Rubrivirga marina: one gene and its partner. The protein of the gene in region 2 interacts with the protein of the main gene of each other region in a pairwise test. Links are inferred from orthologs where the notes say so. Each region holds a gene or a part of one and is shown on either strand. Other genes may lie near its edges.

The links.
Region 1: the proteins of gyrB (region 2) and gyrA interact in binary tests that used the Escherichia coli proteins (3 or more experiments, as listed by UniProt). The link is inferred for Rubrivirga marina from one-to-one orthologs.

The regions. Positions count from the first base shown.
Region 1 is NZ_MQWD01000001.1:2,394,397-2,409,107, forward strand. Bases 6,781-10,075 are described here. They hold gyrA (DNA gyrase subunit A), read right to left. Parts: upstream 9,708-10,075; coding sequence 6,981-9,707; downstream 6,781-6,980. Other genes in these bases: BSZ37_RS09790 (App1 family protein phosphatidate phosphatase), read left to right, coding at 6,781-6,952; BSZ37_RS09800 (response regulator), read left to right, coding at 9,930-10,075. Also shown: BSZ37_RS09765 (sigma-54 interaction domain-containing protein), read right to left, coding at 1-866; BSZ37_RS09770 (carboxypeptidase-like regulatory domain-containing protein), read right to left, coding at 866-1,867; BSZ37_RS09775 (cupin domain-containing protein), read left to right, coding at 2,432-2,791; BSZ37_RS09780 (DUF3095 domain-containing protein), read left to right, coding at 2,853-4,010; BSZ37_RS09785 (GAF domain-containing sensor histidine kinase), read left to right, coding at 4,107-5,354; more of BSZ37_RS09790, read left to right, coding at 5,828-6,780; more of BSZ37_RS09800, read left to right, coding at 10,076-10,613; BSZ37_RS09805 (hypothetical protein), read left to right, coding at 10,739-11,245; pyk (pyruvate kinase), read left to right, coding at 11,384-12,835; BSZ37_RS09815 (hypothetical protein), read left to right, coding at 13,020-13,799; BSZ37_RS09820 (MogA/MoaB family molybdenum cofactor biosynthesis protein), read right to left, coding at 13,868-14,449; membrane protein insertion efficiency factor YidD, read right to left, coding at 14,474-14,711. UniProt on the Escherichia coli protein: A type II topoisomerase that negatively supercoils closed circular double-stranded (ds) DNA in an ATP-dependent manner to maintain chromosomes in an underwound state.
Region 2 is NZ_MQWD01000001.1:798,303-812,645, reverse strand. Bases 5,845-8,771 are described here. They hold gyrB (DNA topoisomerase (ATP-hydrolyzing) subunit B), read left to right. Parts: upstream 5,845-6,242; coding sequence 6,243-8,300; downstream 8,301-8,771. Other genes in these bases: BSZ37_RS03160 (glycosyltransferase family 2 protein), read left to right, coding at 8,353-8,771; BSZ37_RS03170 (hypothetical protein), read left to right, coding at 5,845-6,102. Outside these bases: BSZ37_RS03190 (mechanosensitive ion channel family protein), read left to right, coding at 1-749; BSZ37_RS03185 (vWA domain-containing protein), read left to right, coding at 804-2,876; GTPase HflX, read left to right, coding at 3,327-4,730; BSZ37_RS03175 (CBS domain-containing protein), read left to right, coding at 4,903-5,556; more of BSZ37_RS03170, read left to right, coding at 5,611-5,844; more of BSZ37_RS03160, read left to right, coding at 8,772-9,330; BSZ37_RS03155 (glycosyltransferase), read left to right, coding at 9,421-10,542; BSZ37_RS03150 (hypothetical protein), read right to left, coding at 10,539-10,967; BSZ37_RS03145 (class I SAM-dependent methyltransferase), read left to right, coding at 11,053-11,874; BSZ37_RS21385 (hypothetical protein), read right to left, coding at 11,911-12,420; BSZ37_RS03135 (M16 family metallopeptidase), read left to right, coding at 12,605-14,343. UniProt on the Escherichia coli protein: DNA gyrase negatively supercoils closed circular double-stranded DNA in an ATP-dependent manner to maintain chromosomes in an underwound state.

The DNA of each region.
Region 1 (14,711 bases), 1.6 Mb from region 2 along the record:
CCGCCGTCGGCGGCCTCGAAAAGCCCCTTCTTGTCGGTCGCGGCGCCCGTGAACGCGCCCTTCTTGTGGCCGAACAGCTCCGACTCCAGCAGCTCGTCCGGGAGCGAGCCGCAGAACAGGGCCACGAATGGCTGCTCGGCGCGCGGCCCCTCGTAGTGGAGCGCGCGGGCGACGAGCTCCTTGCCCGTCCCTGTCTCGCCCTCGATGAGCACCGTCGCGTCGGTGTCGATCACCCGGCGGAGCGTCTCGTAGAGCGCCTCCATCGCAGGGCTTGTCCCGACGATCTCGTCGAACCCGTGGCGCTCGCGGGCCTCCGCGAGCAGGCGGCGGTTCTCCTCGCGGAGCGCGGCCTCGCGGCGGGCGCCCTCGATGGCGATGGCGGCCTGGTCGGCCACGGCGCGGAGGAACGGGAGGTGCTCGCGGGTGAATCGCCCCCGTGTCTTGACCGCGTCGAGGTAGATGGCGCCGATCTGCCGCGCGCGGAGGCGGAGCGGGACGCACGCGATCGACTGGATGTGCTGGAGCACGACGCTCTCGACCCCACCGTACCGCTCGTCCTCCTCGGCCTGGTAGACGAGGACCGGCTCGCCCGTCCGCAGGACCTCCTGCACCACGCTCGTCGAGAGCGGGCGGACGCCGGCGAGCTCCTCGCCCGAGAAGTTCCGGCTGGCGCGGACCTCGAAGGGCGCGTCGCCGCCATCCGTCTCGAGGAGGACGAACCCGCGCTCGGCGCCGAGCGCGTCGAGCGCCGCGTCGAGCACGGCGTCGAGCACGGCGGCCGGGTCGCGCGCCGAGTTCAGCGCGGCGGCGATCTCAGAGAGCGCCGCGAGGGCGCTCCGAGCGTCCTGAGGGGCCTCCGTGGCCACTACAGGACGACGCTGAAGCCGGCCTCCTTCGACCGGCTCCGGTTGCCGGCCGCGTCGACGATCCAGACCGTCCAGTAGTAGTTGCCCTCGCCGAGCGTCCGCGTCACGTCGTAGCTCGTGACCGAGGCGTCGATCCCCGACTCGCTCTCGAGGAGGCGCGGGATGCCGGCCCCGTCGACCTGGTAGAGGTCGACGCGGTACGTGAACGTGAACGGGATCTGGGCCGGGCGCCACACGAGCGTGGGCGACGGGTCGGAGATGGTCTCCGTCCCCTGGGGCGAGGCCGTGAGCGGCGTCTGCTCGACGACGCGGACGAGCGTCATCGGTGCCCCGGTGCCGACGTTGCCGTTCACGTCCGTGACCTCGATGCGGAGCGGGCGGCCGAGGAACGCCTGGACCTGGCCGCCGGGCAGCTGCGCGGCGTCGAACTTGCCCTCGTAATGCCCTGGGGCCACCTGCGTGAGCGCGATGCGGAAGCCGATGTCGTCGACGACGAGCTCGACGCCGTTCACGTCCGTCGCGCGGTCCCTGTCGGTCACGATGGCCTCGACCTCGAGCTGGAACAGGGACGACTCCTGGACCCACTGCTCGATGTGGACCGTCCGGGCGTTCTGAGTCAGGATCACCGGGAGCGCGTCGAGACGGAAGTCGACCCTCGCCGTCTGGCCGGCGCGCACCGAGACCGTGTCCGTCTCGGTGCGGAGCCCCTCCCCCTCAGCCATGACCACGTACTCCCCCTTCGGGACGCGGTCGATCATGAACTCGCCCATCGCGTTGCTCGCCGTCATTCGCTCGATCCCCCCCCCGCCGAGGGGACGGACGCGCACGCTAACGCCCTCCCGCGCGGGCGTCGATGGGTAGATCCCCCCCACGGAGCCAAGAACCGCGCCCTCGTCCTCGTAGCGCTCGGACTCCGGGTCGAACGGATTGTCGTGCGGCGCCGAGTCCATGCAGCCGGCGAGGGCCAGGATCAGCAGGAGGGCGGTCGGGTAGCGAAGCACGGATGCGACGTCGGGGGGTGTCGAAGATAGGTGCGAGTGGGCCCGCCTCGGCGCCGGGGTGGGCGGGACCGTGGGTGTGGCGTCAACGTCTTCGAGGACGTGAGCGTACCGCGGAGGTGTCGAGCCTCTGCGAAGCCCGTCGACGGGCGGCGACGCACGCTCGGTGCGCGGGGGTGCGCACCGACTGCGCGGGGCCCGAACACGGAGCGCCCCGCCGGGCCGAGGCCGGGCGGGGCGCTGGGGGGACGACTGGGGCGTCGCGACCGGGGCGCTCGTCGGTCAGCTCCGCGTGCGGGACCGCTCGGGGCGGGCGGCCAAGAGTAGGAGCGCGAGGAGAGCCGCCGGCACCGCGAGTTGAAGCGCAAGAACCATGACGTGCGGCGGCTGGTGAACGGGGACAGGGGGACATTCGTAAAGACGCCCTTCGAGTTGCGGAGCGTCGACGAAACCGCCCCATCTGTCGGAGGCATCTGTCGAACGGGCCGACTGGAGCAGTCAATCGCTTCGGGTAACCGCAACAATGGTGCCGCCGGTAACCTCCGCTCCCCCCTTCACCGCCCCCTCATGCCCCGACACGTCACCGCCCCCACCCGCATCCCCGTTCCCGGCGACAAGACCATCAAGGAACACGTCGGCCGGGTGAACACCGGGACCTCGAGCCTCTCGGTCGCCCACATGATCGCGCCGCCGGGATGGCAAGAGCCGGCCCAAGCGCCTGCGTTCGACGAGGTCACGATCGTCGTCCGCGGGACGATGCGCGTCGAGTACGACGGTGGCCACCTGGATGTCGAGGCGGGCGAGACGGTCCTCTGCGAGGCGGGCGAGCGGATCCGGTATCTGAATCCGTCGGAGGCGGACGAGTGCGAGTACTGGGCCATCTGCACCCCCGCCTTCTCGCCGGACGCCGTACACCGCGAGGCGTAGGACGCGACCGACGGGGAGGTCCGTCGGGCACTCGCCACCGTGGGCCCGCGTTCGGCCGGAGATGTCCACAGACTTCTACGCCCGCCTCCTCCCTGTCGATCGCTTCGAGCAACTCGTCGAAGACGCGGCATACACCCCGCTCCCCGCTGACTGGTCCGTCGTGCTGACCGACGTCGTCGGGTCGACCGAGGCCGTCCGGGCCGGCCGCTACCGCGAGGTCAACTACGTCGGGGCGGCGTCGATCGCGGCCGTCCTCAACGCTGCCGGCCGGGCCGACCTCCCGTTCGTGTTCGGCGGCGACGGCGCGACGCTCGTGGTCCCGCCCGAGCACGTCGGCGCCGGGCTCGCCGCGCTGGCCGCCCTCCAGGAGCACGCCCGCGACCGCCTCAACCTTGGTCTCCGCGTCGGGACGGTGCCCCTCCACGCGGTCCGCGCAGCGGGGCACGAGGTGGCCGTCGCCCGGTACCAAGCGTCGGAGAACTACGCGCAGGCGCTCTTCCGCGGGACCGGCCTGGGGTGGGCGGAGGACCAGGTCAAGGACCCCTCGACGTCCGATCGGTGGGCGAGCCGGGCCTCGCCGCGGGAGAGCGACGGGGACCCGTACGAGGGGCTCGAGTGCCGGTGGCAGGACGTCAAGAGCCCGCGAGGCGAGACCGTCTCCCTCCTCATCGAGGCCGTCAGCGATGACCGTGACGTGACGTACCGCGAGGTGCTCGGCCTCATCGGCGAGGTCTACGGCGCCGACTCGGCGCACCCCGTCGCGCTCGACCGGCTCCGGCTGGCGACGACACCGGCCAAGTTCGGCCCCGAGGTCCGCCTTCGGCACCCCGACCGGCCGCTCCGCCGGCGCGCGACGCTGTGGGCGCTCAACGTGATCGGCCGCGTCCTCATTCGGTTCGGCATCGAGACGTCCGAGACCGACTGGGAGCGGTATCCCAAGCTGTTCCGCGCCTCGACCGACTACCGCAAGTTCGATGGCGTCCTGCGGATGGTTCTTGCGGGCGGGCCCGAGGAGCGAGCGCGGCTCGAGGCCGCTCTCGACCGACTGTACGAGGAAGGCCGGCTGGCGTACGGCCTCCACGTCTCCGACCGCGCCGTCCTCACGTGCCTCGTCTACCGGCGGATGGGCCAGCAGGTCCACTTCGTGGATGGGGCCGGCGGCGGCTACACGAGCGCGGCCGTCGGCTTCAAGCGCCGCCGCAAGGCGCTCGCCGGCTGACCGCCTCCACCTCGGCGCCGAGGCGGGCGGGGCCGGCCCGCGCTTGATGTCGCGCCCGTGGGGGCCGATACCCCTCGCGCGCCCACTCGACCCCCGATGGTCCTCACAGAGACCACCCCGCTCGGCCGGCCAGCCGAGTCGCCCGAGACGACCCTCGCCCGGCTCCGCCGCCTCCTCGACGTCAGCGTCGCGCTCAACGCCTACGGCGACACGTCCCGGCTGCTCGACTACATCGCCCAGACGACGACCGACGTCCTCGACTGCGAGGCCGCCTCGATCCTCCTGTTCGACGAGGTCACGGGTGCGCTCCGGTTCGAGGCCGCGACGGGGGTCGCCGGGTCGACGCTCGTCGGAACCGAGGTCCCGCTTCTCGGCAGCTTGGCCGGCACGACGTTCCGAGAGAACCGGATCCTCTACGCCGCCGACACCGACGCCGATGCCCGCCACCACAAGGCGACCGACCGGCGCACCGGCTTCGCCACGCGCTCGCTGGTCGGCGTCCCGATGCGGATCGACGGGAGTCCCGTCGGCGTGCTCCAGGCGCTGAATCCCCGCCGCGAGGCGTTCGACCGGGCCGACGCCGAGGCCCTCCTCATCGTCGCGTCTCAGGCGGCCGTCGCGATCCGGAACGCGCGCCACGAGGCGGCGCTCCGCCGGGCCCACGACCGGCTTTCCGAGCTCGACCGGCTCAAGACCGACTTCATGGCCATCGCCTCCCACGAGCTCCGGACGCCGATCACGGCGGTCCAGGGCTTCGGGGCGATCCTCGCCGAGGAGGTCCGCGGCGACCTCCACGGGTTCGCCGCCGCCGTCGTCAAGGCCGGCGACCGGATGATGGACGTCGTCGAGACCATCGACGTGATGGCCGAGCTCCGCGCGAGGACGGGCGTCCACCCCGGCGCGCTGACGTCCCTGGCGGGCGTCCTGCGGGACGCCGCCGCCGAGTGGGCGCCGCACGCCGAGATCGCCCTCCCGCCCGGACCGCTCCTCGTGGAGGGCGACGGCCGCCGACTCCGGCTCGCGTTCCGCAACCTCCTCCGCAACGCCGTGCAGTTCTCGGCCCCCGACGGCCCCGTCCGCCTCGGCGCCGAGGTGGCCCACGCCGAGGTCCGTGTCGCCGTCGCCGACGAGGGGCGTGGCCTTGACACCCGCGACCTCGAGCGGGTCTTCGAGGCGTACGTCCAGGTCTCGGACCCCGACCACCGCGACCACGAGGGGCTCGGCGTCGGGCTGACGGTCGCCCGCGCGGTCGTGCTCCAGCACGGGGGGCGGCTCTGGGCGGAGAGCCCAGGGCCCGGCCGCGGCGCCACGTTCCACGCCCGGCTCCCGCTGGCCGCCGCCTAGTTCGGGCTCTCGCGGGGAGTCTCGCAGGCAGAAAAGGGGGGGCGCCTGCGTGCAACGTTGGACAGGCACGGCAAACTCGCCCTGCCGTGCACGGAATCGGAGCGGGTCGAAGACGGCGAGGGAAGGGCGTCGGGAGGAACGGACGCCCACGTCATCGACGCTCTCGGTCTCTCGCGACGGAATCCCAACGACCCCGACGCGGTCCTCCGGTGGGTCGACGGCGCCGCGCCCTCGACCCCTCGGCCACATCGCTGGCTCGCTGGGGGATCGTCCACCACCGCGGTCAGCTGTGGGCCGAGTGCCCCGGCCTCGGGAAGGGGACGACGTTCCACCTGTCGCTCCCGCTCCTGGGGTCGTCCGCCTCGGCGTCTCGCCGGGGGGGCGGAGCTTGCGAGCCGAGGCCGCCCGTCCTCGCTGGAGGTGGGACCGGCCCCGCACGGCCGCGCGTAGGCCCCGGCCCGCCCTGCCGTCTCGTGCCGAACCCGTTCCTCTCCGCGCTCGTCGCCGCCGAGCGTGCCGTCGACCATTCCGTCTCTCGCATCCGCCGCCGCTTCGGACTCTGGGACGACCTCCACGTCCTCCCGTACCACGGCCTCGGCAGGCCCGACCGCGTCCGCCTGCTCGGCCGCGTCCTCGACGACGAGGAGGTCGACCACGAAGGAGCGCTGACCCGGTGGGAGAGCGTCCGTCTGAACGCCCGCCGGTTCCTCAGCGACGAGGTGCCCCACGCCCGGCTGGCCGTCACCCTCGGCCGCCGGACCGTCGAGGTGACGACGGACGACGACGGGTTCTACGACCTCGACCTCGCCGCCGATCTCCCCGACGGTCCCCTCTGGCGGGAGGCCGTCGTCCGCCTCCTCGAGCCCGCCGAGGCCGACCGCCCTGCGCCCGAGGTGGTCCACCGTTTCCAGGTGCCGCCTCCCGGCGCCCGGTTCGTCCTCGTCTCCGACCTCGACGACACCGTCGTGCGGACCGGCGCCACCGACAAGATCCGGTTCGCGCGCGTGGTGATGCTCAACAACGCCACCACGCGCGAGGTCTTCCCCGGTGTCGGCGCGTGGTACCGGGCGCTGGGGGAGGAGGGCGGCGTGGCGACGAACCCCGTCGTCTACCTGTCGTCGTCGCCGTGGAACCTGTACCGCCAGTTCGTCGGGACGCTGGAGCACCGCGACGTGCCGCCGGGCGCCGTGTACCTCAAGAACTTCGGCGTCGACCCCGGGGTGTTCATCAAGTCCGGCCACCTCGACCACAAGCTCGCCCGGATCCGCGAGGTGCTGAGCTTCTACCCCGACCTTCCCGCCGTCCTCGTTGGCGACAGCGGGCAGGAGGACGCCGAGATCTACCAGCAGGCCGTCGCCCGGTACCCGGGCCGCGTCCGGGCCGTGTTCATCCGGGACGTGGGCGACCCGGCGCGGACGCGGGAGGTCGACCGGATCGCCCGCGACGTTGAGGCCCGCGGCGTCCCGATGCGCAGGATCGAGACCACGGCCGAGGCCGCCGAGGCCGCCGCCGAGCTGGGGCTGATCGAGGCCCGGGCCGTCGAGCGCGTCCGCGAGGCCGCCGCTCGCGAACGGGGCGAGGTCGACGGGAGCGCCTGACCCGGCCCGCCTCGGCGCCGAGGCGGGCCTACTCGTCCGCCTCGGGCGCGTCGTCCGCGGCTTCGGTGGGGACCGCGTCGCCGTCGGTCGCGAGGATCGCGACGTCCTCCTCGTCCTCGATCACCACGCGGGCCACGTCGGCGATCGCGTCGTGGTCCTTGAGCCGGAGGATGCGGACGCCCTGCGTGTTGCGGCCGTACGTCGAGATGTCCGAGACGGCCATCCGGATCATGATGCCGGCCTCCGTCGCGATCATCAGCTGGTCGTCGTCGAGCACGCTCTTGAGCGCCACGAGGGGGCCCGTCTTCGCCGTCGTCTTCTGCGCGAGGACGCCCTTGCCGCCGCGGCTCTGGAGGCGGAACGTGTAGTTCGAGTTCGTCTCGCCGTCCTCGCCGCCTTCTTTCAGCGTCTCGACCGGCGTCCGCTTGCCGAAGCCGTTCTGCGAGATCGTCAGCACCTGGGCGCCGTCGCGGCGCACGGCGATCATCCCGACGATCTGCTCGCCGTCGGGGAGCTTCATGCCGCGCACGCCGCGGCTCTTCCGGCCCATCGACCGGACGTCCGACTCGTGGAACCGGATGGCCTGGCCCTCTGACGACCCCAGGAGGATCTCCGTGCCGCCATCCGTGAGGTGCGCCTCGATGAGCTGGTCGCCGTCGACGATGTCGATCGCGATGATGCCGGTCACGAGCGGCCGCTTGAACGCGCTGAGCGCCGTCTTCTTGACGAGCCCCTGCTTCGTCGCCATCGTGACGAAGTGGTTCTCGAGGAAGTCGTCGTCGCGGAAGTCCTCCTTCTTGAGCGCGATGACGGCGCGGACGCGGTCCTCGGCGTCGATCTGGATGAGGTTCCGGATCGAGCGGCCCTTCGCCGTCCGCGAGCCCTCCGGCACGTTGTAGACCCGGAGCCAGTAGCACTGGCCGTGGTCGGTAAAGAAGAGGAGGTAGTCGTGGGCGCCGGCCGTGAACAGGTGTTCCACGAAGTCCTCGTCGCGCGTCCCCGTCCCGCGGTGCCCGGTCCCGCCGCGGTTCTGCGACCGGTACTCGTCGATGGCCGTCCGCTTGATGAGGCCCTGGTTCGTGATCGTCACCACGACGTGCTCGTCCTCGATGAGGTCCTCGAGGTCGATGTCCCCGCCGCCCATGATGTCGATCTCCGTCCGTCGCGGGTCGGCGTACTTCTCGGCGACCTCGCGGAGCTCGTCCGCGATGATCTGCATGCGGAGGTCGCGGGAGGCGAGGATGGCCTGGAGCCGCTCGACCTCTTGGAGGATGTCGCGGTACTCGGCGGCGATCTTGTCGCGCTCCAGCCCGGTGAGGCGGCTGAGGCGGAGGGCGAGGATGGCGTCGGCCTGGGCCGAGCTGAGCCACGGCTGCGGCGTGAAGTCCTCCCGCGAGAGCGCGTAGCCCGTCGCCTCGCGCTCGCCGGTGATCTCCACCGGCGACCGCTCCGGCAGCCCGAGGCGGTCGCGCTGCTCGGCCGAGAGCCGCTGCGGGTAGACGCCCCGCATGAGGTTGACCTTGGCCGCGTCGGTGTCGGCGGAGTGGCGGATGATCGAGATGACCGCGTCGAGGTGGTCGAGCGCGATCGTCAGGCCCTCCAGGATGTGCGCCCGCTCCTCGGCCTTGCGGAGCTCGAACTCCGTCCGCCGGACGACGATCTCGTGACGATGATCGACGTAGTGCCGAATCATGTCCTTCAGCCCCAGCGTCTTCGGCCGACCGCCCACCAGGGCGATCATGTTCATGCCGAAGGTCTGCTGGAGCTGGGTGTACTTGAACAGCTGGTTCTTCGTGACCTCCGGGACCGCGTCACGGCGGAGCTCCATCACGATCCGCATCCCGTCGCGGTCCGACTCGTCGCGGAGGTCGGCGATGCCGTCGACCTTCTTGTCGCGGACGGCGTGGGCGATCTTCTCGATTAGTGTCGACTTGTTGACCTGGTACGGGATCTCGGTCACCACGAGCGCCTCGCGCCCGACGCCGTCGCCGCCGCGGCGCTTGATCTCCTCCTCGTGCATCTTGGCGCGCATCACCACGCGCCCGCGGCCCGTCCGGTACGCCTCGCGCACGCCGCCGACGCCGTAGATCACGCCGCCCGTCGGGAAGTCGGGGGCCGGGATGTGCTCCATGAGCACGTCGAGCTCGACCTCCGGGTCCTCGATGTACGCCACGATCCCGTCGACGAGCTCGCCGAGGTTGTGCGGCGGGATGTTCGTCGCCATCCCGACCGCGATGCCGGAGGCCCCGTTCAGGAGGAGGTTCGGGAGCGCCGCCGGCAGGACCGACGGCTCGTTCAGCGACCCGTCGAAGTTGGGCGTGTAGTCGACGGTCTCCTTGTCGAGGTCGCGGAGCAGTTCCTCCGAGAGCCGCGTCAGGCGGGCCTCGGTGTAGCGCATGGCCGCCGCCGAGTCGCCGTCGATCGAGCCGAAGTTGCCCTGCCCGTCGACGAGCGGCCCGCGGACGTTGAAGTCCTGGGCCATCCGGACGAGCGCGTCGTAGACCGACTGGTCGCCGTGCGGGTGGTACTTGCCGAGGACCTCGCCGACGATGCGCGCCGACTTCTTGTGGGCCCGACCGGCGGCCAGCCCCAGCTCCTGCATGCCGTAGAGCACGCGCCGCTGGACCGGCTTGAGCCCATCGCGGACGTCGGGCAGCGCCCGGCTCACGATCACCGACATCGAGTAGTCGATGTAGGAGGACTTCATCTCCTCCTCGATGTTGATCGGGATGATGCGCGAGGCGCTGTCGGGGATCTCAGCCATGGGGCGAAAACAGGGGCGGGGGGATCTCGGCGAAGATACCGAAAGCCAGCGACGCCGACCTGTCACAGGGCACCCTCTGACCTGCCTCGGCGGGGACTTCGACGGCACCTCACGGACCGCCCTTGGGGGAAACCCTCACGCACTTTCGGCGCGGATGGCTGCGGCTCCGCCTCGAAGCTGTGGTACCCTTTTCCCCCGCTTCTCCTGCTCGCCATGGATTCCGCCCCGACGAACGGCGCTCGCGTCCGCATCCTCATCGTCGACGATCACCCCATCGTCCGCCAGGGGCTCGAGCGGCTCGTCGAGCGCGAGCCCGACCTCGAGATCGTCGCCGAGGCCGCCACGGCCGACGAGGCGCTGGGGGTGATCGACTCGGAGGAGGTCGACTTCGTCGTGCTCGACATCGGGCTCAAGCAGGGGTCGGGCCTCGACGTGATCGGCCAGATCCGCGCGCGCCGCGACGACCTGCCCGTCCTCGTCCTGTCGATGCACCAGGAGCGGTTCTACGCCGAGCGGGTGCTCCGCAACGGGGCCCAGGGCTACGTCATGAAGCAGGGCGACCCGAGCGAGATCATCCCGGCCATCCGGCGGATCCTGTCCGGGGACCTCTACCTCAGCCCGGCCCTCGCCGACGAACTCGTGCGCCGGGCCGTCGAGGGCCCCGAAGAGAGCCGCCCGCCCGCCGAGCAGTTGTCCGATCGCGAGGCCGAGGTCGTTCGCCTCATCGGTGGCGGGATGTCGACGCGTGAGATCGCGGGGGAGCTCAACCTCTCGGTCAAGACCATCGAGAGCTACCGCGCCAACGTCAAACGGAAGCTGGGGCTCCGGAGCGGCGCCGAGCTGGCCCGCTTCGCCTACGACTGGACGAGCCGGTCGATGGGCGTCACGGCGGGGTAGGGCGAGCGACAGCGTCCGCCTCGGCGCGGCGTCGGTCCGAGCGGTTCGGCCCGGACGACCGAGGCGGGCGGAGTTGAGGCCGCGTCCCCGCCGGCCGATACCCCGGCGGAACTCCTCGCACCGCCATGCGCCTCCTCGGCCTTCTCGTCGCCCTCGCCGCCGTTGCGGCGCCCGCCTCCGCCCAGCAGCGGTTCGTCCAGGCCTGCGCCGCGTCGCCCGACGTCCAGCAGGTTGAGGGGATCGACGCCGGCCAACTCTGCGGCTGCGTCGCCGAGCGGACGATCGCCCGCGGCATCCCGGCCGCCGACCTCGACCGGAGCATCGAGTACTCCTCCGCCGACCTCGCCTCCGCGCCGGACGAGATCCGCGCCGTCGCCGAGGCGGCGATGGAGGCGACCGTGCCGTGCGCGCTGGCACAGGCCGGAGTCACCGAGGCGATGATGGACGGCGTTGCAGCGGCTTCCCCGGCTCCGGAGGCCCCCGCGGCCTCGGCCGTGACGGGGACGCCCGTGCCGATGCCCGCCGAGCCCGCGCCGACGGTGTACTCGGGCCTCCGCACGGGGGACGGGACGGGCTCCGTCCGCGTCGAGCAGGAGGGGAAGGGCGGCGCCATCCGGATCCTCGGCGAGTGAGCGGGGGGCACCCCGCCGTGTCAGCCGTGCCGATGAGATTTAGCGGGCCCGCCGCGCAGGTCGCGCGGGGCGAGGCGTAGGTTGGACCCGCCGCACACGTCGCGGCGTCCCCTTCTGCCCGTCCTCTCAGCCCGACCCATGCCCCGGCCCACGCCCCGTCGTACGAAGATCGTCTGCACGCTCGGCCCGGCCGTCGCCTCCCGCGAGGGCGTCCGCGCGCTCATCGGGGCCGGGATGGACGTGGCCCGACTCAACTTCTCGCACGGCTCGCACGACGATCACCGCGAGATGATGGAGATCGTCCGCGAGGAGGCGAAGGCGGCGGGGCGCGTGGTCCCGATCCTCCAGGACCTCCAGGGGCCGAAGATCCGGCTCGGCAAGGTCAAGGACGGCGGCGTGCTCATCCACAAGGGCGCGCCGCTCGTGCTCACGAGCGAGCGGATGGACGAGGGGACCGCCGAGCGGTGCTACGTGAGCTACGACGCGCTCGCCGAGGAGGTCTCCGAGGGCAATCGGATCCTCCTCGACGACGGCCACCTCGAGCTCGTCGTGACCCGCGTCGACGGCAACGACGTCCACACCGAGGTCGTGGTGGGCGGGCCGCTGCGGAGCCGGAAGGGCGTCAACCTGCCGAAGCTCAAGACGGCCCGGCCGTCGCTCACCGACAAAGACCTCGCGGACCTCGCCTTCGGGCTCGACCACGACGTCGACTTTATCGCCCTGTCGTTCGTCCGCTCGGGGTCCGACGTCGAGGACATCAACCGGCGCATCCGGGCCGCTGGCAAGGACATCCCGGTGATCTCGAAGATCGAGAAGCCCGAGGCCGTCGACGACTTCGAGGCGATCCTCGCGGCGACGGCCGGCGTGATGGTGGCCCGCGGCGACCTCGGCATCGAGATCCCGATGCAGGAGGTCCCGATCGTCCAGAAACAGCTCATCCGGGCCTGCCTCGAGGCGGCCAAGCCGGTCATCACGGCGACCCAGATGCTCGAGTCGATGATCGAGAACCCGCGCCCGACGCGGGCCGAGGCGACCGACGTCGCGAACGCCGTGCTCGACGGGTCCGACGCGGTCATGCTCTCGGGCGAGACGGCGGCCGGGAAGTACCCCGTCGAGGCCGTCCGGATCATGGACGAGATCGTTCGTCAGGCTGAGGCCAACCGGCGCGTGCTCGGCGGGCGACAGGCCATGGAGGCGGTCTCCGACGCCGCGCAGCCCGTCTCCGACGCCGTCTCGTACACGGCCGTCCGGCTGGCCGACGAGACCCGCGCGGAGGCCATCTGCTGCCTGACCCACTCGGGCTCGACGGCCCGAGCGATCGCCAGCCACCGGCCCGGCGTCCCGATCTACGCCTTCACCGACGACGAGGCGGCGCTCGGCCGGATCGCCCTGACGTGGGGCGTCGAGCCCATCGCCATCGGGTTCCAGGAGCACACCGACGACGGCGTCCGGACGGTCCACCAGCAGCTCCTCGAGCGGGGCGACTACGAGCCCGGCACGCGGATCGTCATCACGGCCGGGCTCCCGCTGCCGGCCATGGGGCTCACGAACATGGTCCACGTGTCGTCGCTGGGCGAGGACTGGGTGTAGGGGATCGGGCGAGGCACGACCCGGCACAGGAGGATTAGGGAGGAGTCGAACGCGACGCCGTGCCGAGGCGCGTCGGTTTGCCCGAGGTGGTCCGCCTCGGCGTCGAGGTGGGAGGGGGCGAGGGAGGAACGGGGGGCGGTGGCGGCCCGTTGAGATCGGCCCCTCTTTCTCCCGTCCCCCACTCATGGCCCGCTTCCTCTGCGCCGTCCACGCCACCGACGGCGCCCCCCGTGCCTACGCCATCGTCGAGGTCCTCGGCGACGGCTCGGCCCCGACCTACGCCGTCCGCGACCTCCGCCGCGTCACCGGTGACGACCCGCTCCGCGCCGTCCTCGACGCGATCGGGAGCGAGAAGCAGTATGCCGGGCAGACGACGCTCGTGACGTCGGGCGGCCAGGCCGTCGCCGACGCGTTCCACGAGATCGGCCCGAGCGCCGTCGCCGTCCACGTCGGCTCCGGCGATTCGGACGCCCACGACGTTCCGGCGCAGGTCCTCGTCGACACGTTCGAGCGGCTCTACCGCGACGGCGCCATCGACGCTCCAGGCTCGCTCGATGCGGCCTCCGAAGCCATCGAGGCGATGTACGCCTCCGCCGACCTCGAGGCCGCCGCGCCGGATTCCGACCGCGACGCCGAGGGCGACCTCGACGACGACGGGACCGACGGCCCGGACGCCGTCGTCGTCGAGCAGTCCGGCTCGGCCGCCAACACGTCGACGGAGGTCATCAAGGCCCCGATCACGGCCAACGAGGCGAGCGCTGCCGCCGTGGATGCCCGTGAGCCGCAGGCCCGCATCGCGTCCGCGACCGGCGGGGAGGTCGACCTCGGCGACCACGAAGACGTGGCGCTCGCGCTCGCGCTAGCGTGCTGGTACGGAGAGGCCTCCCGCGACGACCTCCCCCAGACCGACAAGGCCGACGAGGCGCTCGCCAACCGCGTCAACCGCCCGACGCGCCGGAACTAGCCCCGGTGATTCAGAGTCGCGCCCCGCCGGTCCGCCTCGGGGAGTCGCCCGACGTGGGCCGAGTCGGACTAGAGGCCGGAGCCGGCGGGCTCGACGGGGAACTGGGGGCGCGGCGGCGGCTTCGCGGCCGGCTGGCGGACGGCCTCCCACACGAGGTGCTGGAGGTCGGGCAAGATGAGCCGGTGGAGCGCGAGGTCGACGGCGGCCGTCGAACCGGGGCAGCAGAACAGGAGCGTCTCGGGGTCGCCGTCCTCGGGTCCGTAGAGCCCAGCCGTCGCCCGCGAGAGCATCGCCGCGGCGCCGATCTCGTCGTACGACAGCATCCGGAACAGCTCGCCGAAGCCGGGCAGGGGCTTCTGGATCAGCCGGTCGGCGACCTCGATGGTCCGGTCGCGGCGCCCGATGCCGGTCCCGCCCGTGGTGATGACGGCCTCGACGCGGCCGGCGAGGTGGAGCAGGACGGCCCGGATGGCCTCGCCGTCGTCGGGCACGATCCGGTAGAACTCGAGCGTGTGGCCGGCCTCGCGGACCCCGTCGCAGAGGAGCTTCCCGCTCGTGTCGTCGGCCTCGGTGCGGGAGTCGGAGGCGGTGACGACGGCGCAGGCGACGGGCGTGTCGCGGGCGAGCGTACGGTGGAGGTCGGCGGACATGCGGGGGTGAGCGTGGGGCCGCTCTCACCCCGGGCCGGCACCGTCCGTTCCTGCGTTCTCCCCGAACCAGCGCGGCGGGTCGTGTCCGTGGCCGCCCCACGGGTTGCACCGGAGGATGCGCCACGCGGCGAGGATCGTGCCCCGGACGGCGCCGTACTCGCGGAGCGCTTGGACCGCGTATTCCGAGCACGTCGGGGTGTAGCGGCACGACGCCGGGAGCCACGGCGAGATGGCCCCCTGGTACAGTCGAACGAGCCCGACG
Region 2 (14,343 bases):
CCGAACGGCGGATCCTCACGCAGGTCGGGCTGCTGCAGCGGCTCATCAACGTGGTCGTGATCGTCGTTGCGTTGGCGGCGATCCTGCTCCACTTCGAGTCGGTCCGGCGGATCGGCGCGGGGCTGCTGGCCTCGGCGGGCGTGGCCGGCATCGTGCTCGGCTTCGCGGCGCAGCGCGTGCTCGGCAACCTGTTCGCCGGCATCCAGATCGCCATCACCCAGCCCATCCGCGTCGACGACGTGGTCGTGGTCGAGGGCGAGTGGGCGCGCGTCGAGGAGATCACGCTGACCTACGTCGTCGTGCGGATCTGGGACCTCCGGCGGCTCGTCCTCCCGATCTCGTATTTTATCGAGACGCCGTTCCAGAACTGGACGCGGTCGTCGTCGCAGGTGATCGGCACGGTCTACCTCCGGACCGATTACACCGTCCCGGTCGAGGACGTGCGCGAGGCGGTGGGGCGGATCGTCGGGGGTTCGGAGCACTTCGACGGCGAGACGTGGCGGCTCCACGTGACCGACCTCGGCGAGCGGGGCGTCGAGATGCGCGCCCTCATGACGGCCTCGAACGCCGACCACGCGTGGGAGCTGCGGTGCGAGGTGCGGGAAAAGCTGCTGGCGTGGCTCCGCGAGACGCACCCGGAGGCGCTCCCGCGGACGCGCGTCGTCTTCCCCGACGCCGACGCCCACCTGCCCCACCTCGGGGGCGACGGCGTCGAGGCGGGGCGGGCGGTCTTCGAGAGGGGGCGGTAGCGGAGAACCTCCTGGCCCGCGCGCGACCGGCGGGCGTGGCTACGTTCGCCGGCCATGGGCTTTCTGAATCCGTTCCTCCTGGTCGGCCTCGCGGCGGCGGCGATCCCGATCGTCGTCCACCTCTTCAACTTCCGCCGGCCGCAGCGCGTCGACTTCTCGACGCTCCGGTTCGTGCGCGAGATCGAGGCGACCTCGATGCGCCGCGTCCGCATCCGCCAGTGGCTGCTGCTGGCGCTCCGGACGCTCGCCGTGCTGTTCCTCGTGCTCGCCTTCGCACGCCCGACGCGGACGGCCGATGCCGGAGTGTTCGAGGAGGGTGCGGCCCGGAGCCTCGTCCTCGTCCTCGACAACAGCCGGTCGATGACGCTGCGCGACGCGCAGGGCGCCCTCATCGACCAGGCGCGCACGCTCGGCGGGACGGTCGTCGAGGCGACGGGCCGCGGCGACGAGCGGACGCTCCTCCCAGTCGCCCGCCCACCCGAGTTCCGGGCGGTGCCGTACGCAACGGCCGGACCGGTCCTCGACGCCATCGCCGCGACGCCGTCCCTCGCAGGCGCCGAGCCCCTGACGGCCGCCGTTGCTCGGGCCGGAAGCCTGTTGGAGGGCGCGGCGCATCCGCGCCGTGAGATCGTCGTCGTGAGCGACTTCCAGGCCGCGACGTTTACCGACTCCGCCAGCGCCGCACTCCCCGACGACGTCGACGTGACGCTCCTTCCGCTCGGCGCACGTCGGCAGGTCAACACGGCCGTGACGGACGTGGAGGTCGTGAGCCGAATCGTGGAGCCCGGCCGGCCGGTACAGATCGAGGCGACAGTGACTCGCTACGGAGGACGCCCCGGGACGGTTGGCGCCGCGCTCCTGCTCGATGGTGAGCGCGTCGCCGAAACGGCCGTTGACGTGGTTCCAAACACGCCTGTGCGTGTCCCGTTCACGGTCACGCCTCCCGCCCGCGGGTGGCTCGGCGGCGAGGTCCGCATCGAGGCCGACGGTGCCGAGTGGGACGACGCGCGCTACTTCGCCCTCCGCGTGCCGCCGCCGCCGCGCGTGCTCGTGGTCCGCGGCGACGGCCAGCGGGCCGACCTCGTAACGCTCGCGCTGGGCGTCGCTGCCGAGTCGGGCGGCGTCGCGCTCAATGAGGTCGCCGAGGGCGCGCTGGCCGGCGCGGATCTGAGCGACTACGACGCCGTCGTGCTCGTCGGCCCTGCCTCGGTGGCCGACCCGGGGCGGCTGGCCGCGTTCGTGGCCGAGGGCGGCGGCGTCCTCGCGTTCCCCGGGACGGATCCGGAGTCGCTCAACCCGCTTCTCTCTGCGCTCGGCGCGGGCCGGATCGACGGCGCACTCGGGGAGTCCGACGGCGAGGCCATTGGTCGCACGACCGATCTCGACCTGGACCACCCGCTCTTCGCGGGGGTCTTCGACGCGGCCCGCCCGACGCCCGAGGCGGCCGATGTACGCCGCATCGCCCGCTACCGTCCGGGCGGCGCCGACGAGTCGACGCTCATTAAGACACAGACGGGCGCGCCGATGCTCCAGGAGATCCGGCGCGGCGAGGGCAGCGTGCTCCTGTTCGGCGTCGCGCCGGACCTCAGGTGGAGCGACCTCCCGCAGCGCGGCCTGTTCGTTCCCCTCCTGTACCGCGCTGCCGCGTACCTCGCCGCCGGGTCGTCGGTCGCCGACTCGGGCGAGCTGGTCGCAAGGGAAGGGGGAACCGTCCGCGTCGAGGGCGTCGAGGCGGGCGCGGCACTCCGCCTTGTGGGGCCGGACGGAACGGCGTTGACGCCACTCCAGCGGACGGTCCCGGGCGCCGTCGTCCTCGACGTGGGCGATGCCGTCGCGCGGGCGGGTCTGTACCGCGTCGTGCAAGGCGGGCGGACGCTCCGCGTGGTCGCCGTCAATGAGGACGCGCGCGAGTCGGACCCGGCACAACTGGATCCGGCGGAGGCTGCGCGTCGGCTGGAGGCCGCGACGGACCGGCCGGTCCGTGTGGTCGAGGGGGCCGCGGATTTGTCCGCCTCGGGCGAGCCGAGCGGGATGCCGCTGTGGACCCTCTTCCTGGCGCTCGCCCTCACGTGCCTCGTCGCCGAGACGCTCGTGACGACACGCTGGCGGGCAGCCCCTGGGGCGTGACCCGACAATGGGACGGAGGACCCCGAAAGTTCCTCCGCCCACGCCCCTGCCGCTCCACCACAAAACGACAGAAGTCCGATCCGGGACGATCAGCCCCTCTGTCCCGTGAGGCGGGACAGAGGGGCCGGCGTGCCGTCCCAGCACACGGAACCCATCGGCGGACCCTCGGGGAAAGGAGGGAGCGAGTCGCAGCCGACAGGTCCAGAATCGCGCCGAGATCGGGGGCGGCGCGTCCTGTGATTCCACGATTCGTAGCGGCGACACGCCGGGCGAGCGGGATGTCTGTCCAAACCAGCCCCTTCCGTCTCGATGTCTAGGCGGAGGCGCGCGAGAGACGAATTCAAGGGCCTCCCCACGAATCCGCCGCCGTTCCACTCTAGCTTTCACACAGCAGAGGCACCGTTCCCCCGGCCCGCCGCGTTCAGACCTCCGACGCCTACAGATCGCCTTTTGACGCAACCGACCTCCCGCCGACGTGAGACCGCCGTCCTCGTCGGTGTCCAGACGCCTGACACGACGCCCGCCGAACTCCGCGACGGCCTCGACGAACTCGAACTCCTCACCGATACGGCCGGCGCCGACACGGCCGCCCGCATCACCCAAAATCTCCCGCGCGTCCACGGCGCGACGTTCATCGGGAAAGGGAAGGTCGAGGAGCTCCGCAAGACCGTCGAGAAGCACAAGGCCGACCTCGTGGTGTTCGACGACGACCTCTCGCCGGTCCAGGTCCGCAACTTGGAGAAGGCGCTGAAGTCGGAGGACAACGCGGTCAAGCTGGTCGACCGGTCCGGCCTCATCCTGGACATCTTCGCCGACCGCGCGCGGACGGCGCAGGCCAAGGCACAGGTCGAACTCGCGCAGCTCCAGTACCTCCGGAGCCGCCTCACGCGGGCCTGGACCCACCTCGAGCGCCAGAAGGGCGGCATCGGGATGCGCGGGCCGGGTGAGACGCAGATCGAGACCGACCGCCGCCTCATCGGCAAGCGGATCGCCGTGCTCAAGGATCACCTCGACCGGATCGACCGCCAGCGGACCACGCAGCGGAAGGGCCGCGTCGACCAGACCCGCGTCGCGCTCGTCGGGTACACCAACGCTGGCAAGAGCACGCTCATGAACGCGCTCGCCGACGAGACGGTCTTCGCCGAAGACCGCCTCTTCGCCACGCTCGACGCCACGACCCGCCAGGTCGACCTCGACACGAACAAAGCCGTTCTCCTGGCCGACACCGTCGGGTTCATCCGGAAGCTGCCGCACGCGCTCGTCGAGAGCTTCAAGAGCACGCTCGACGAGGTCCGCGAGGCTGACCTCCTGCTCCACGTCGTCGACGTGACGCACCCAAATGCCGAGGACCACGTCCGCGTGGTCAACGAAACGCTCTCCGAGTTGGGGGCTCAGGACAAGCCGACGCTCATGGTGTTCAACAAGGTGGACGCCCTGGACGACCCCGGCCTTCTGGACCAACTCGAGCAGGCTTACGACGACGCCGTGTTCATCTCGGCCGCGCGCGGCATCGGGCTCGACGAACTCCGCACCCGTACGCTCGCCCTCGTCGAGGCGGACTACGTCGACCGCGTAGCGCTCTTGCCCGTCGCGAAGCCGAAAGCCCGGGCCCACATCCACAGCGTGGCCGAGGTGATCGAGGAGGAAGTCGGTTTCGCCGGAGACGCCTACGACGCCAGCGCGCCACCCGTCGCTGTGGTCCGCCTCCACTTCCGGGCCTCGACGAAGAACGCGCCCGACCTCGATCGGATGCTCGAGCGCTACGGCAACCTCCGCTGGCAAACGGCCGCCGACGTGCCGTCAGGCGACGGCGCCGCGCAGTCCGCCACGCTGGCGGACGACGACGGCGCGTAGCGTTTCGGCCTCGGATTCGCCGAGGCCGAGGTCGGGAGATTCCCCGAACGGGCCCGAGCGCCAGGTGAACGGTCGGTGCGGACCGGCCGCTCGCTGCATCTGGTACGCCTCTTGCCCGTCTGTAGAGGTGCCGGGTGATAGCTTGCCTCTATCCGGTCGTCCCCCCCCTACTATGACCGTTGCCACAATCCTCAGCGCCCTCGGCCCGCTCTCGACGACGGACACCGTCGGCGAGGCGCTCGTCGAGCTGGCCGACGCCCACGTCGCGCACCTCCCGGTGCTCGATCCGACCGGCCGCCTCGACTCGGTCGTGACCGAGGCCGCGCTCCGGGCGCACCCCGAGCCCAGCGCCCCGCTCGGTGCGCTCATGGCCGGCGAGCCGGTCTCCATCGGACTCGACACGCACGTGTTCGACGCGGCACACCTCATGCGCCAGCACGGCCTGAGCGTGCTCCCGGTCGTGTCCGGGGACGGCGGCTACGCCGGCCTCGTCGTTCGCCAGGACGTGTTTGGGCAGCTCGCGCACATGCTGGCGACCGAGGAGCCGGGCGCCATCGTCGTCCTCGACGTCTCCCGCACCGACTTCTCGCTTGGGCAGGTGGCCCAGATCGTCGAGCAGAACGGCGTCCGCATCCTGTCCGTGTCGACGGAGGATGACCCGGGCGCGGGGCGTGTCCGCGTGACGCTCAAGCTGAACGTGACCGACACGGCGCGCGTGCGCCACGTCATGGCGCACTACGACTACCGCGTCGTCGCCGTCTTTGACGAGGCCGAGGACGACCTCGAAGAGCGCGCCGCTGCCTTCCTGCGCTACCTCAACGTGTAACGGCGGGCAGAGGACGTGGGGCTCCCACGCCCTACGCCCCTCTTTCGACCGACTGTGCCGAACGACTCCGCCGCCTTCCACGCCGTGGCCCTCGTGGCCGCCGCCCGCGCCGCGCTTCAGACGGCACGCCGGATCGGAGACCGCCGGGCCGGGCGCGACGCGTCGGAGCAGGAGTCTGAGCGGACCGTCCGGGACGACCTCGGCGGTCTCCACGTCGAGGTGGGCGCCACGCTCGTCCGCCTCCGGCTCCGTGTCGTGACCGGCGTGCCCGAGAATGAGGCCGCCGCACTGGCGCAGGCGTTCGAGGACCGACTTCTCCTCGACGACCTGAGCGACGCGCTCGGAACGGCCCATCAGAAGCTTTTGAGCCTGTACCCGGCCGTTGACGAGTCGCTTGTCGAAGAGGCGCGCGTGCTCGCGGGTGAGTCCCGGCGCCGGTCTGTGGCCGACGAGTACGGCCGCGCTCTGGCGGCCTTCACGGCCCGCGTCGGCGACCTTCGAGACGCGCTCGGGGACGTTCTCATAGACGGCGGCGGAGGGGTGTGAACAGGGCGCGAGGGCGCCAATAGGGCCGGGGGCGAATCGTTCAGGAACGACGGCAAAACCTGCCGCGCGGCCGTAAATTTGGCCGGTTTGGCGCGGTCCCGTCGAGGGGCCTCTGCGCATCTCCCACCGATCCCCGACCGATGCCCGACACGAACGGTACCGACCGCCCCTACGAGCAGGCCACGACACCCGAGGGCGACACGCCCACGCCGCCGGCCAACGCCCTCCCGACTCCGCCGGCCTCGGGCGACGGCTCGCCTCTGCCACCTGCGGTTGCCAAGGAGTACGGCGCCGGCAACATCCAGGTGCTCGAAGGGCTGGAGGCCGTCCGCAAGCGGCCTGCCATGTACATCGGCGACGTCGGTGTGCGCGGGCTCCACCACCTCGTCTACGAGGTCGTCGACAACTCGATCGACGAGGCGCTCGCGGGCTACTGCGACCACATCGAGGTCACGATCCACGAGGACAACTCGATCTCGGTCGTCGACGACGGCCGCGGCATCCCGGTCGAGATGCACCCGCGCGAGGGCAAGCCGGCCGTCGAGGTCGTGATGACCGTTCTCCACGCGGGGGGCAAGTTCGACAAGGACACGTACAAGGTGTCCGGCGGCCTCCACGGCGTGGGCGTGAGCTGCGTGAACGCCCTCTCGGACCGGCTCGACGTCGAGGTCCGCCGCGACGGCGGCGTGTTCAAGATGGCGTTCGAGAAGGGCGACACGGTCGAGGAGCTGACCCGCGTCCGCGACCTCGGCCCGGACGAGGAGACCGGCACGACCGTCCGCTTCAAGCCGGACACCGGCATCTTCCTCGACACCGTCTACCGCTTCGACACGCTCGCGTCGCGGATGCGCGAGCTCGCCTACCTCAACAAGGGCGTGACGATCACGCTCTCCGACGAACGCGAGGAGGACGACGAGCTCCGTGCCGAGACGTACCACTCGGAGGGCGGCCTCGCCGAGTTCGTGGCCTACCTCGACGAGGCCCGCGAGTCCCTCTTCGAGGACGCGATCCACATCGAGGACGAGGACGCCGAGGTTCCTGTGTCGCTGGCCATGCGCTACAACACGGGCTACCAGGAGAACGTCCTCTCGTTCGTCAACAACATCAACACGCACGAGGGGGGGACGCACGTCTCCGGCTTCCGCCGCGCCCTCACGCGGACGCTCAAGAACTACGCGGACAACAACGACCTGCTCAAGAAGGCGAAGGTCAACCTCTCCGGCGACGACTTCCGTGAGGGCCTGACGGCCGTGCTGAGCGTGAAGGTGCAGGAGCCGCAGTTCGAGGGTCAGACCAAGACCAAGCTGGGCAACGGCGAGGTCCAGGGCGCCGTCGAGAGCCTCGTGGGGCAGAAGCTGGCCGAGTGGCTGGAGGACCACCCGCGCGAGGCCAAGACGATCGTCCAGAAGGTGATCCTGAGCGCGCAGGCGCGGACGGCGGCGCGGCGCGCCCGCGAGCTCGTCCAGCGCAAGAGCGCGTTCGGCGGCGGCGGCCTACCGGGCAAGCTGGCCGACTGCGCGTCGAAGGACCCGTCCGAGTCGGAGCTGTACCTCGTCGAGGGCGACTCGGCCGGCGGCTCGGCCAAGCAGGCCCGCGACCGGCACTTCCAAGCGATCTTGCCGCTGAGGGGCAAGATCCTGAACGTCGAGAAGGCCCGGCTCGACAAGATCCTCGACAACGAGGAGATCAAGAACATGGTGACCGCGCTCGGCGTCCAGATCGCGGCCGGCTCGGACGAGTTCTCCGACGAGAAGCTCCGCTACCACAAGGTGGTCCTGATGACCGACGCCGACGTCGACGGCGCGCACATCCGGACGCTCCTGCTCACGTTTATCTACCGGTATCTCCGTCCGCTCCTCGAAGCCGGCTACATCTACATCGCGCTTCCGCCGCTGTATCGCGCCAAGAAGGGCAAGCGCGAGCTCTACGCCTGGAACGACAAGCAGCTCAGGGACGCCATCGATGAACTCGGCGGCGCGTCCGGCGTCGGCGTCCAGCGCTACAAGGGGCTCGGCGAGATGAACCCCGAGCAGCTCTGGAGCACGACCATGGACCCGGACCACCGGATGCTCCAGATCGTGACGATCGAGGATGCCGCGGCCGCCGACAAGACGTTCTCGACGCTCATGGGCGACGCCGTCGAGCCCCGGCGCAAGTTCATCGAGCGGAACGCGAAGTACGCCACGATCGACACCTAGCCCCGCCCGCCTCGCGCCCGAGGCGGGGGGACCCGCGCGTACGTTCCCGCCCATGCGCCCCGACCTCTCCGTCGTCGTCCCCTCGTACAACGAGGCCGAGAGCCTGCCCAAGCTGGCGGACCAGATCCGCGACGCATTGGACGGCGCCGGCCTGAGCTTCGAGGTCTGGCTCGTCGACGACGGCTCGGACGACGCCTCGTGGGAGGTTATTGAGGGGCTCAATCGAGACGACGACCGGTTCGCGGGCGTCCGCTTCCGGCGGAACTACGGCAAGAGCGCCGCCCTCGCCGCCGGCTTCGGGAGGGCTCGCGGGCGCTATGTCGCCACGCTCGACGCCGATCTCCAGGACGATCCGGCCGAACTGCCTGAGATGGTCCGCCGCCTCCAGGCCGGCGCCGACCTCGTCTCCGGGTGGAAGCGGAAGCGGCACGACCCGTGGGAAAAACGCCTCCCGTCGAAGTTCTTCAACCACATCACGCGCTGGATGTCGGGGATCCCACTCCACGACTTCAACTCGGGCATCAAGGCCTACCGGCGTGAGGTGGTCGAGAGTGTCCGCGTGTACGGCGAACTCCACCGCTACATCCCGCTCCTGGCGAAGTGGGAGGGGTTCACGAACATCGAGGAGCAGGTCGTCAACCACCGCGAGCGGCTCCACGGGACGACGAAGTTCGGACTGGAGCGCTACCTCCGAGGCTTCCTCGACCTCATCACAGTCGTCTTCCTGACCCGGTTCGCGCGCCGGCCGATGGTGTTCTTCGGCGGGGCCGGAACGCTCGCGTTCGTCCTCGGCTTCCTGACGCTGGTCTACCTCACCGTCGAGAAGCTCGTATTCGGCGCGTCGATCGGCGGCCGCCCTCTGCTCCTGTTCGGCGTCATGCTCATCCTGCTCGGCGCGCAGTCGTTCCTGGCCGGGCTGCTGGGCGAGATGATCGTCCGCCCCGAGATGGAGCGGCCGGACCAGTACGACGTCCGGAGCGAGGTCACGCCGTCGGTCGACGTGCGTCGAGAGGAGCCGGTCCGGGTCTAGCCCGCCTCGGCATCGAGGTGGGCGGGGCCAGGGACAGACCCGCTGGGCCTCGGTGCGAGCCGCTGGACGAGAGCGGAGGGATCTTACGCTATGCGCATTACGCTCCTCGGCCCCGCGTGGCCCTACCGCGGCGGCATCGCCCACTTTCAGTCCGCCCTCGCTCGCGGGCTGGTGGCGCGCGGCCACAACGTGGATCAGGTCACGTTCCGACGTCAGTATCCCGAGGCGCTCTTCCCTGGCAAGACGCAGCTCGACGATGGCCCCCCGCCCGTCGATCTCCCGATCGCGGCCCAACGCATCGACTCGCTCCACCCGTTCTCGTGGGTGCGGACGGCCCGGCACGTCGCCGAGCGCGGTGCGGAGGTGGCCGTGTTCATGCACTGGATGCCATTTTTTGGCCCCGCGTTCGGAGTCATCGCGCGCCGACTTCGGAAGCGAGGCGTGAGGGTTCTGGCCGTCGTCCACAACGCGATTCCGCACGAGCGGCGGCCGGGCGACATCACGCTGACGAGGTACGGGCTCGGCGCGTGCGACGGGCTCGTGGTCATGAGCGACCAGGTCCGCGCCGACGTCGAGGCGCTCGGCCTCGGGGCCCCGGTGGAGCAGGTGGCGCACCCGGTGTACGACGGCTTCGGCGTCCCGACGCCCGCGGCGGAGGCACGCGAGGCGCTGGGACTCCCGACCGGCGTCCCGCTCTTTCTTTTCTTCGGCTTCATCCGTCGCTACAAGGGTCTCCACGTCCTGCTGGAGGCGTGGCCGCGTGTCCGCGAGCGCGTTCCGGGCGCGCAACTCGTCGTGGCCGGCGAGTTTTACGCCGACGAGGCCGAGCTCCGCGCGCAGGCCGCCGCGCTCGATGGCGTCCGCCTCGACGCCGACTACATCCCGGACGACCGCGTCGGCCTCTACTTCAGCGCCGCCGACGCCGTCGTTCAGCCGTACGTCTCGGCGACGCAGAGCGGCGTCGCCCAGATCGCGTTCCATTTCGGGACGCCCGTGATCACGACCGACGTGGGCGGGCTGGCGGAGATCGTGCCGGATGGCGAGGCCGGCCTCGTCGTCCCCCCTGAGGACCCGGGCGCGCTTGCCGACACGCTCGTGCGGTTCGTGGAGGACGACCTCGGGGAGCGACTCGCGGCCGGCGTCCGCCGCGAGCGCGAGCGGTACTCGTGGGACCGGCTCTGCGAAGCCGTCGAGCGCCTCACGGATCGCTAGCCGGCCAGGGCGATCCAGATCCCGAGGCCGACGGTCACGGCGCCGAGGCCGCGCGCGATCCAGATCGAGCGGCGGATGCCGAGCGAGCGGACCGTCGTCGGGGTGGCGAACGGGAACGCGATCATCAGCCAGCCGATGCCCGAGACGCCCAACCCGACGATGGCGCTGGCCGTCGCATCGGGCCACCCGAAAAGGGGGGCGCCGACGGCTACGCCGAGGAGCGCCGCGCTCAGACCGAGCATGGCGCGCAGGAAGGTCTTGCCGAAGCGTGCGACGCGCTCGTTGTAGGCCCGGAGGGCGGCCTCGTGCTCGGGGAGGACGTAGAGCGTCTGTTCGGTCCGCTCGCCGCCGGTGTTCGACGGCACGTCGAGCGTCAGCGGGACGACGCGGTCGGACGTCTCGTGGGACCAGATGCAGGTGGGCATGGCAGTGAACCTCCGGCGACGATGGGGGAGGGGAACGATACCGCGCGTCGGCGGGCCGTAACCTCCGATCCCACCCCCTGCGCTCGTGGACTACGACCCCGTCAAAGACCGCCTCGGCCGCTTCTTCTGGACGACGCCCGCCCGGACGAAGGCGTTCTACCGGCTGCTCGACACCGTCTTCCTCCGCTCGTGGTACGTCCGCCGCGCGCTCCGCCGGCGGATCGAGGCGTTCGGCGACCGACCCGTCAGCGTGCTCGACGCCGGGACCGGGTTCGGCCAGTACGCCTACTGGCTCGTCGACACGTTCCCCAACGTCGACGTCACGGCGGTCGACGTGAAGGACGACTACCTCGCGCGGGCGCAGACCTTCATGGCGCAGACGCCGTACGCCGGCCGCGTCGTGTTCGAGAACGCCGACCTCACGCTCCCCCTCGAGTACGAGGACGCCTTCGACCTTGCCCTCTCGGTCGACGTGATGGAGCACATCGAGGACGACCGGGCCGTCTTCCGGCACGTCCTGGCGGCGCTCAAGCCCGGCGGCGTGTTCATCGTCAACACGCCGAGCGACCAGGGCGGGTCGGGTGTGACCGAGGAGGGGGAGGAGAGCTTTATCGGCGAGCACGTCCGCGACGGGTACCCGCTGGCGGAGCTCACGGAGAAGCTGGAGACGGCCGGGCTGGAGGTCATCGAGACCGACTACGCCTACGGCCCCGCCGGCTCGGCCGCGTGGCGACTCCTCGTGAAGTGGCCGATCCAAGCGCTCAACGCGTCGTGGCTGACGGCCCCGCTCGTCGGCGCGTGGTACGCCGCGGCCGGCCCCGTCGGGCTGGCGCTGAACGCGGTCGACCTCCGCGCCGACAACGCGACGGGCACCGGCCTCCTCGTGACTTCGCGGAAACCGGCCTAGCGCGCGGCCTCCCTCCGCCTCGGCGCCGAGGCGGGGTCAGTCGCGGCGTGTGTAGCGGATGACCCAGCGGTCGGCCCAGGTCTCTCCGTCGTCGAGGGAGGCCTGCCAGCGCCACACGAGCGAGTCGGCGGTGACGTCCTCCCAGACCATCCGGTTCGTCTGCCTCTGGCCCTGCGGGTTCTCGAACGGCGCCTGCCGCATTTCGGTCACGCGGCCGTCGGCGTCGGTGGCGCCGTCGAAGAGGAGGTAGCCGCCGCCGTTGTCGACCCACGTCTGCCGCCAACCGGCCGGCGTGAGGACCGACCAACTCCCGCCCTCGAACCCGGTCTCGGCCGCGAACCGCTCTTGTATCACGCACCCGTTGTGCTCGCGCGTGATGACGTTGGTGCCGGAGGCCGTCCCGTTGGCCGTGTCCCATTCGAGGTCCCACGTACCGACCCAGAAGTCGAGCCCGTCCGCCTCGGGCGACTGGCAGGGAGGGCCCGCCTGTGCCGAGGCGGGGAGGGTGAGAGCGACGGCGGCGAGGAGGGTGACGGAGAGCCGCATCGGGCAACGGGTTGGGACGACAAGAGATAGGCCGCGGGCGCCGAGTGCGGCAAGGCACAAATGGCGAACGCGACGGCGTTCCGCCCCTCGAAGCCGCCGCCCTCAAGAGAGGCGGACCCTATGTTTAGGCGCCGTCGGTCCCCTGCAAATCGGCAGGCGGATTCCGCTCCACTCCCCCGACCCGATGCTCCACTCGTCGCGCCTCTTCGCCCGCCTCGGGCTGCTCGCGTTCGTCCTCGCCGCCCCCGCGCTCGCTCAGCCCGCGCTCGACGCGCCGCTCCCGTTCGACCCCGCCGTGCGGCAGGGGACGCTCGACAACGGGCTCCGGTACTATGTCCGCCACAACACCGAGCCCGAGGGCCGCGCCGAGCTCCGGCTGGCGGTCGACGCCGGGAGCGTGCTCGAAGACGAGGACCAGCGTGGGCTGGCCCACTTTGTCGAGCACATGGCGTTCAACGGGACCGAGCGGTTCGACGAGCCCGAGCTCGTCCGCTACCTCGAGTCCGTCGGGACGCGGTTCGGGCCGGACCTCAACGCCTACACGTCGTTCGACGAGACGGTCTACATGCTCCAGGTCCCGACCGACTCGGCCGACGTGTTCGAGACCGGGGTCGACGTGCTCCGCGAGTGGGCCGGGCGGATCACACTCGCCGACTCGGCCATCGAGCGCGAGCGCGGCGTGGTGCTGGAGGAGTGGCGAATCGGGCAGGGCGCCTCCGAGCGGATGAACCGGACGGTGTACCCGGTCTTGTTCGGCGGCTCGCGCTACGCCGACCGCCTGCCCATCGGCACGCCCGAGGTCATCGAGACGGCGCCGCCGGAGCGGCTCCGCGACTTCTACCGCGACTGGTACCGCCCGGACCTCATGGCCGTCGTGGTCGTGGGCGACGTGGACGTCGACGCCGTCGAGGCCATGATCCGAGAGCGGTTCGCGAGCCTCGAGCCCCCCACCGACGCGCCCGAGCGGACCGTCTACGACATGGCCGAGGCCTCGGGCGGCGCGGTCGCCATCGCGACGGACCCCGAGGCCCCGTACGCGCTCGTCCGCCTGATGTACCGCGGCGAGCCCCGGCGGATCACGACCTACGGCGACGCCCGACAATCGCTCGTCGAGGGGCTCTTTTTCGGAGCGCTCCGCGAGCGGCTCGCTGAGATCCAGCGCCAGCCCGACGCGCCCTACGCCTTCGCGGCCGCCGCCACCGGCAACCTCGTCCGGACCGTCGGCGCGTCGCAGCTGATCGCGGTGGCCAAGCCGGGCCAGATCGAGGAGGCCATGCGCGTGCTCGGCACCGAGGCCGTTCGGGCGAGCCGGTTTGGGATCACCCCGGGCGAGGTCGAGCGCGCCAAGGCCGACCTGCTCCGGTCGGCGCAGTCGGCGGTGGCCGAGGCGGAGAACCAGGAGAGCCGGGCGCTCGCCATGGCCTACGTCAACGCGTTCCTGGAGGGCGAGCCGTCGGTCTCGCCCGAGGCGCGGCTCGCGTTCGTCGAGGTTTACCTCCCCACGATCACGCTCGACGAGGTCAACGCCGTCGCTGAGGAGCTCGCCGCCGGCGACGACCGCGTGATCACGGTGACGGCGCCCACCGACGGCAGCGTGCCCGCCGAGGCCGACCTGCTCGCCGTGCTGGACGAGGTCGCCGACGCGGAGATCACGCCCTACGAGGACGCCATCGTCGAGGGCCCGCTCGTGCCTGCTCCGCCCGCCGCCGGCTCCGTCTTCGAGGAGGACGCGGACGCCGACCTCGGCACGATCACGTGGACGCTCTCCAACGGCGCCACGGTCATCCTCAAGCCGACCGACTTCAAGGCCGACGAGGTGCTCCTGAGCGCGACCAGCCCCGGCGGCACGTCGCTCCTCGACGACGAGGCCGTGATCGCGGCCGGCGGCGCGGCCGGCTACGTCGGCCAGTCGGGCGTGGGCGC